2 regions of the Colwellia sp. PAMC 21821 genome follow, and region 2 is predicted to be linked to the other one. Evidence: predicted binding sites of a transcription regulator. Region 2 holds the regulator's gene; the other holds the start of a gene.
The links. The regulator FliA, encoded in region 2, starts transcription of late flagellar genes. The targets are predictions, from matches to a motif close to CTAAAGNTNNNNNNNNNNNNGCCGATA.
Positions count from the first base shown of each region.

Region 1 (4,290 bases), 1.2 Mb from region 2:
TTAAAGCAAAAATACACCAAATAAATTGTCGAATGAATAGCGGTTTAAACATGGAGATTATAAAGCCTTTTTGATCATTGAGCGGGAAGTTTTTGTCCATCTAACTTGATATATAAGCATGCGTTTTACCGAGAAACTGTTGTTCGCATCACTGAAAATAAAGTCATGTTAAAACACATAATAACAGTAGCATAACGCAATAAAATAAAACTGTATTCATTACATATTTCTTATCTATATTTCTTACCTATATTTATAATAAACCATGGTCAATTGTCTTGTCTCAGTACTAATCACATACAGTAGTGAACAACTTATTAGCTATGAAAACAGCATTATAATTGAAAAATTTAACGCTGGATTTATGATTATCTATTTGCCTGATAACAAATTATTTATTCTCTTTATCTCTCTCACTAGTCAATTATTAAGTATGGCGATAAAACCATTCATCAGCTGGGCTTCGCTAGTCAAAATAAGCATCGATAAACAGATAAGCTGTTAATTATTAGCGCTGTAATTAAATATTTTGACCCTGAATAATGAGCAAAGCACGAATGAGTTAGGTATAAATCGCAGGCAACAAAAATAGATAAAATAATACTTGAAATAACAGCTCAACCGATATACTGTATGTTTATACAGTATATCGAGGTCGGTACTATGATTAACATTAACAAAATAGATTTAGAAATAAATAACAGTAGCTTAGCTATAAATAACGCGATTGAAAGTCCGCGTGAAATAAGTTTATCTTCTACATGGTGTAATATAGTACCGGTGAATAGTCCTTATGACTTATCTGAAAAATACCAAGATATTTGTCAAAATCATCATGATGATAACAAATGGATTTTAATGATTAATCCTGAAAACAATTCGCTAGAACAACTCTCTAGTATGGGTAAAATTAATCCTGAAAAAATACTAAGAGTTAATGCAAATAAGGTTAATGTCAGCCTAGAGCATATTAAAAATACGTTATTAAAAGGCACTTGTTCTGCGATGATTTTGTCAGATACTGATTATAATCAAGCTCAAATAAGAGAAATATCGCGTTGTGCTGCTTTAGGAAAAACTCACTGTATTTTATTGCAAAAAACAAATTTTCAACAAACAAGCCAGCTTCATTAATTTACTACAGCAGGCCACTACAGTAGTTCACTGCGAGTAAGCTATCGATAAGTTAATCTGTAGATAGCTTAACCTTTAGATTACTTATTCTGTTGGTTAGTAATTCTGTAAATATTAATAGTATCCGCATTGCTGTTATCAATAAGGCCTTAGAAAAGCTATAAATGATTAAAACCCTATTGGCGGTCATGATAAGCTAGCTAAAATTTTAATTTAATAGTAATAGCTTATTTACATGTTATGTCCATGCGGCTCAGAACAAGCCTACAATCAATGTTGCCAACCTTTTATAATGGCAAGCAAAGCCGTTAATACCCCCGAGCAACTCATGCGTTCACGCTACTCTGCCTATGCAAATAAACAAGCAACGTATATTTACCTCACTTATGCAAAATCTAGCCAAGTTGAGCAATCAGTTGAAGATATTGCACAATGGGCTGCACAAACAACATGGTTAAAGTTAATCATTCACTCTGCCAGTGATCATAAAAAGAATTTAGCTAACAATGAGCATGCTCAAGTAGAATTTTCCGCCTTTTATCAGCTCAACGGGAAAATTTGGCTAATGCGAGAAAAATCTAATTTTGCAATAGAAGACGGCAAGTGGCGATATCTTGATGGTGATGTGTCAGATAGCAAAGCGTATAATAAACCCAAAAGAAATGAGTTTTGCTTTTGTGGAAGCCATAAAAAATTTAAACAATGTTGTGCAAAAAACCTTTAAGCAACAGCATCCATCAATGGTGCTTTCACAATCGTTGTTTGCACTGCAGCTAACCAAGCCTGGGCATTAAAATCAGCCCTTTGCTGTGTTTTTTCTATCGATTTGTTTTGGTGTTTTTGTTGGCAATACAAACTTGTATTAGTCATAACAGACTGGCTTATATGTTTGGCATCGTCACGAAATACTAAAGGTCTGGGATTAAGCGAGTTAGTTAACCGTAGGTGTTCTAACTGCTGTAATTCTATCAAGCTGGCCTGATTGTACATAGTTATATCTTCAACGTTGTTTAACGCGATAGGCGCTTCATTGGGTAATTGAAAATATTTTCTTAGCTGTTCTGATGTCGTGATTTTTTCAGTAGTTTGTGAAAGTGGTAACTTAAATTGGCTATGTGCTCTAACATCGTCTGTTAGCATAGCAAGTAGAAGAGAAAAATCAGCACGACGATCATGATCAACACTTTCGCTAAGCTGCTCGCCTAACTGAAGTTCATGAACAAGTATGTCGTTTGATAAAGCGTCTAGTGTCAAAATAATCTACTGTTTTACTGCCGATAATATTACTATCGGCAGTGTGGTAAATTACTTTAATATTTCAGGTAATTAATAATTAATTTTTATAATAATTACAATCTATTGGACAATTATTATGCACTAAGCAGTAACATGCTTAATGGGCCAGCTAAGGATAAAAGTCGCACCGCCATGTTCACTGTCAACTACAGAAGCACTTCCGCCATGCCATTCCATAATTCGACAAACAATGGCGAGACCTAAACCAAAACCACCTGTTTCTCGATTACGAGATGTATCGCCACGAGAGAAAGCGTCAAATATAGTACATTTAAAGTCATCTGACACGCCTTCGCCATTATCAGTTACTTTTATTTGACAGTGATCATCTTTTTGCATGATGGTGATGTCTATTTCACCTTTACCGTATTTTATAGCATTTGAAATGTAGTTATTTAGCGCACGTGCGATAAATTGACGATCAGCCTGAACGCTAACATCTCCAAGCATATTATTAATATTAAATTTTTGATCAAATTGTTGATAATTACTGACCTGCTTTTCAACAATTTCAACCAATGACTCTTCATTGAAGTTCAGTTCAGGTCTGTCATTATCAAAACTAGCGTAAATCAACATTTCATTAATTAATTGTTCTAACTCACAAATATCTTTGCTAATAGCATTACGATACTTTTCTTGTTTAGCTTTATCATCGGTGCAGGCTAACATCTGCAAAGCAAATTTAGTGCGCGCTAAAGGGGTACGTAATTCATGTGCAACCGCAGTTGATAACTCTTTATGAGCATCAATTAAACGCTTGATTCTACTCGCCATAGTATTAAACGCAGTTACCATGGGCTCAGTCATCTTAGAGCTTGCTTTAGGTGCTACAACATCAAAACTTTCTTGACCAAAGTCGATAGCTGTTTTTCTTAATTGATCCAAGTCACGAGATAGAGGCCGTAACCAAAAGAACAATATACAGGCTAAACATGCTAGCAAAATAACGCGAATTAATGCTTCTACTCTTGGCCTAGTAGGCATTTTAGCTGGTCCTAAAACAATCATCGTGCCAGCACTGTTGATTCTGTGATGAATTTCTACTGCGTCATTATCATAATATATATGGGTATTATCTTCTTTAATAACGTCATTACGTTGATGATTAATTACTTTTTCTTGTTGTTCTGATATTAACTTTAACGGTAACTGCCATTGCTGTGCAGCACCCGAAATTATCTCTGGCCATTCATTTTCTGGATGTTTTTCTAAATAATTAGAAAGTGATAACAACATGCTTTTATAGCCAGTATATGATTCAATATCTTGTTCAAGATATGAACTCCATACTTCATCTAGCATCCAAGAGAATACGATAAAAATAGAGATAATAAGAAAATATAAGCTGAAGAATGAGCGACCAAGTTTCATCAAAATGCCTAAAAAGAGAGGAAAAGTACTGATGAGATGGCGTAGCACCCCATCAGCTTACACAATATAAAAATGATTAACTCCACGCATCTGGAACAAATAGGTAACCCTGTCCCCAAATGGTTTTAATACGAAAAGGTGTTTCATTACTGTCATGCAATTTTTTACGTAAGCGCGATATACGAACATCAACACTTCTATCCATGCCATCGTACTCACGACCAACAACCGCTTTATAAATATAATCACGATTTTGTACTTCGCCAGAGCGGCTAGCTAATAACCAAAGTAAATCAAATTCTTGGCTAGTAAGATCAACATTTTTTCCGTGCAATGTCACCTGTCTAGAGCCACGGCTAATATGTAGTTCGCCACAATCAATTTCAGCGTTTTCTTTACCTTCAGAAGGCAGTTGACCACGGCGTAAGAGCGCATTAACACGCGCTAATAATACTCTTGGCTCTACTGGCTTAATTACGTAGTCAT
Region 1 is NZ_CP014943.1:4,777,633-4,781,922, forward strand. It holds gene A3Q33_RS19970 (lipoprotein intramolecular transacylase Lit) at 1-52, opposite strand, end outside; gene A3Q33_RS19975 (hypothetical protein) at 664-1,134, shown strand; gene A3Q33_RS19980 (YchJ family protein) at 1,370-1,858, shown strand; gene A3Q33_RS19985 (VC2046/SO_2500 family protein) at 1,855-2,388, opposite strand; gene A3Q33_RS19990 (ATP-binding protein) at 2,512-3,804, opposite strand; gene A3Q33_RS19995 (response regulator) at 3,881-4,290, opposite strand, start outside.
Region 1: a site for FliA is predicted at 2,422-2,448, ahead of A3Q33_RS19985 (VC2046/SO_2500 family protein). Genes of this name have one in related genera too.

Region 2 (4,290 bases):
TAAATTTGTAAAATATACCATCCCGGGATTACGTGTTATTTCTTATCAAGAAATTCCGGATGACAAACAAATTAAAATTGTTAGTGCTATCGGCCAGTAAACAGATATTTCAACGTAGTTGTACTGAATTATAAGGGTTGGCGATGAAAATTAGACGTTATGTAGCAAAAGATATGAGAAGCGCACTCGCTCAAATTAAAGATGAATTGGGTGTAGACGCGGTAATTATGTCTAATAAAAAGATTGCTGAAGGTGTCGAATTAATGGCGGCGGTTGATTATAACCAAAGTATAAAGCCTGCCAAGGCACCTGCTCAGCATAACCATGAGCTAAGCGCTGTGGAAAGTGCACAGCCAGCTAACCCTGCCGATATAGCCGAAGATACCGTGGCCATTAGCAGTGCACCTAAGCCAGTTGAACAGGCTGCAAACGTACCCGCAGACAGTTTAGCCGCCTTACTTAGCCGACAAGTACAACAAAATGGCTATGATAAAGCACCCGCAACACGCGCATTTAATAGCCAAATAGAAAACTCATCGACAAAAGTTACCCCGCAAGCTAATGCTAAGCAGAGTGGTGTTCCACAAGATATTGAGCAACAATTTAAAAACTTTACGACGCGTTTAGAACAGACTACGGAAATGGAAACGCCTGACAGCGCTGTTAATCAGCAAACTAGTAGCGCTCAAAATGAATCAAATAATACAAACTTCCATGACGCGATTGACCAATCAATGGCAGCATCTGAGAAAATGAGTTCTCATGGCGAACGTCAAATAAATAGCAGTGAATTTGACCGCATGCAAAAAGAAATGTCTTCAATTCGTCAGCTGTTAGAGCATCAAATGTCGGGTTTAATGTGGCAAGATATGGCACAGAAAGATCCAATGCGCGCAGTATTAGTTAATAAATTAATGGCCATGGGTCTTAATGAACAAATTGCCGATCAAATTGCTGGTTACGTTCCAGCCAATACGCATGAACAAGATGCATGGCAGCAAGCAAAACACATAATCGCGCAACAATTAAACACCACTAACAATGACATTATTCAACGTGGTGGTGTTGTGTCTCTAGTTGGCCCAACAGGTGTTGGTAAAACCACAACTATTGCGAAACTAGCCGCCCGATTTTCACAAGTTCACGGTGCTGACCAAGTAGTCTTAATTTCGACTGATAGTTATCGTATTGCTGGCTTTGAGCAACTTGCCACTTACGGCCGCATTATTGGTTGCCAAGTTAAGCTGGCTAACGACGGTAATGAGTTAGATAGCCTATTACAACAGTTTGCCCAAAAGAAATTAATCTTAATAGACACGGCTGGTATGGGGCAAAGAGATATGCGCCTAACTGAGCATTTGACTACCTTAATTTCGAATGCACGTGTTAGAATTCGTAATTACTTAGTGTTAGCAGCCAATACGCAACAGCGTGTAATGCAAGAAAATGTTGAACGTTTTAAGCGCATTCCATTGGCGGGCTGTATTTATACGAAATTAGATGAAAGCCTAAGTGTTGGTGAAATTATAACCACATCACTGCAAAATGGTTTAGCTATTGGCTATCTTACTGATGGGCAAAGGGTTCCAGAAGATATTAAGGTTGCAAATGCTGAGAAATTGGTTACGCTTGCAGATAGAATGGCAATTAAGTCTCAAGGCTCAGGAACTGTTTCCTGGCGGACACCCGCATCAGCCGTAGCAGTATAGTCGCCTTACAATAGGCAGAGCACTTATACCATTGAATATATATTTCATTTGGTATTATATAGAGAAGTTACTTAGATGATAGATCAAGCGAGCGGCTTAAGAAAAATGCAAGATCCCCAACTTATAAAAGTCATAGCAGTTTCTGGCGGTAAAGGTGGCGTTGGTAAAACCAATGTCTCGTTAAATACTGCAATTTCCTTAGCTAAATTAGGTAAGAGCGTTTTAGTGCTTGATGCCGACTTAGGTTTAGCGAATGTTGATGTCATGCTAGGTTTGCGCGTACAACGTAACTTGTCTCATGTTTTATCCGGCGAGTGTGAACTTGATGATATTATTATCCAAGGTCCTGCTGGCATTAATATTATTCCGGCCACGTCGGGCACGCAATCAATGGTAGATTTAACCCCAGCGGAGCATGCTGGGCTTATTCGTGCTTTTAGTGATATGCAAACTAAATTTGATATTCTCATTGTTGATACTGCCGCTGGTATCTCGGATATGGTGTTAAGTTTTTGCCGAGCATCACAAGATGTTTTATTGGTTGTATGCGACGAACCTACCTCAATTACCGACTGTTATGCCTTAATGAAACTGCTCAGCAGAGATCACGGCCTATTCAAGTTTAAAGTTGTGGCAAATATGGTGCGCAGCCCGAAAGAGGGCCAAAACTTATTTGCTAAACTCTCTAAAGTTACCGATAGATTTTTAGATGTTACCTTAGAGCTTGTCGCGGTTGTCCCTTATGATGAAAATATTCGTAAATCGGTTAGAAAACAACAAGCAATTGTAGAAGCATATCCAGACTCACCAGCCTCAATAGGCTTTCAAGCACTCGCCAAGAATATTATTAGCTGGCCAATGCCGAAGCAAGCGTCAGGGCATTTAGAATTCTTTATTGAGCAATTGCTAGAACATTAACCCACAAATAAGTGAGCTATAGTGGTAAAAGTACATACTTATAGTGTTGATAAATCGGCTTTGCTGGAGCAACACACGGTGCTTGTGAAACGTATTGCTTATCATTTGCTTGCCCGATTACCTGCCAGCGTTATTGTTGATGATCTTATTCAATCCGGCATGATAGGTTTACTTGAAGCGTCCAATAATTTTGATAACAGCAAAGGTGCAAGTTTTGAAACTTTTGCTGGTATTCGTATTCGTGGCGCTATGCTTGATGAAATTCGTCGAGGCGACTGGGTTCCCCGCTCAGTGCATAAAAATAGTCGCATGGTCAGCGAAGCCATAAAACACTTAGAAGCTGAACACGGACGCGATGTCAGCGATGTTGAAGTGGCAGAAAAACTTGAAATCACCATAAATGAATATCATCAGATCCTTAATGAAGTCAGTTCAGGAAAAATACTCGGCATTGATGACCTAGGTGTCAGTGAAGATGTTATTGAAGTCGCGCACAGTCATCATCAAGATGAACCTTATGCTAATATTGAACATAGTTTCTTTAAAAAATCACTGGCAGAATGTATTTCTTCTTTACCAGAGCGAGAAGCTTTAGTACTGTCATTATATTACGATGAAGAGCTTAACCTTAGAGAAATAGGCCAAGTACTTGATGTCAGCGAATCTCGGGTAAGCCAAATACACAGTCAGGCAATGCATCGATTAAAAGCTCGTATGCAATCTTGGCAAAGTTAAGTAGAATAATAATATAGTAGAATTTAAATGTTCTCACCGGAGGGTGCCTTGGATAAAAATATGAAAGTGCTTGTTGTTGACGATTTTTCAACAATGAGACGTATAATCAAAAACTTATTACGTGACTTAGGCTTTACCAATATCTCAGAAGCAGATGATGGTAATACGGCATTGCCGATGCTTAAAGAGGGTAACTTTGATTTTGTTGTTACTGATTGGAATATGCCGGGTATGCAAGGTATTGATTTACTTAAAGCGATTAGAGCTGATAGTAATTTATCTCATATTCCGGTTTTAATGGTAACGGCAGAAGCTAAGAAAGAACAAATTATCATGGCGGCACAAGCTGGCGTTAATGGCTATATCGTAAAACCATTTACCGCTGCTACATTAAACACCAAGCTTGATAAAATTTTCGAACGACTTGGTTAGTCATCAATTTTTGTTTCGCAAGGCCGTCATATGAGTACTAATACCAGTGTCCATGTTTCATTAGAGCAAGCTAAACTGTTGGTCGAATATCTTGAAAACGATCAACAAGATAAAGCCGATGAGTTAATCGCTGAAATTCAAACCCCGATTAATTCTGAGCTGTTTGCTGAAATAGGTAAGTTAACCCGTCAATTACATGACTCTTTGAATAATTTTCAAATTGATTCACGTTTGAGTGACTTAGCTACTGAAGAAATACCAGACGCTAAAGAAAGACTGAATTTTGTTATCAAAAGTACGGAAGAAGCCGCTAATAAAACCATGGATGCCGTTGAAGCTATTTTTCCGGTGGTTAATGGTATTCAACAGAAAATCAGTACGGTTAATCCACTGTGGCAAAAATTAATGCAAAACGAACTCGATGTCAGTGAGTTTAAGTCATTATGTCGAGATATCGATGTGCTACTGAAAACAACAGAAAAAGATACCGACAAAA
Region 2 is NZ_CP014943.1:1,063,625-1,067,914, reverse strand. It holds gene flhA (flagellar biosynthesis protein FlhA) at 1-100, shown strand, start outside; gene flhF (flagellar biosynthesis GTPase FlhF) at 144-1,709, shown strand; gene A3Q33_RS04435 (MinD/ParA family protein) at 1,785-2,627, shown strand; gene A3Q33_RS04430 (RNA polymerase sigma factor FliA) at 2,649-3,362, shown strand; gene cheY (chemotaxis response regulator CheY) at 3,411-3,794, shown strand; gene A3Q33_RS04420 (protein phosphatase CheZ) at 3,825-4,290, shown strand, end outside.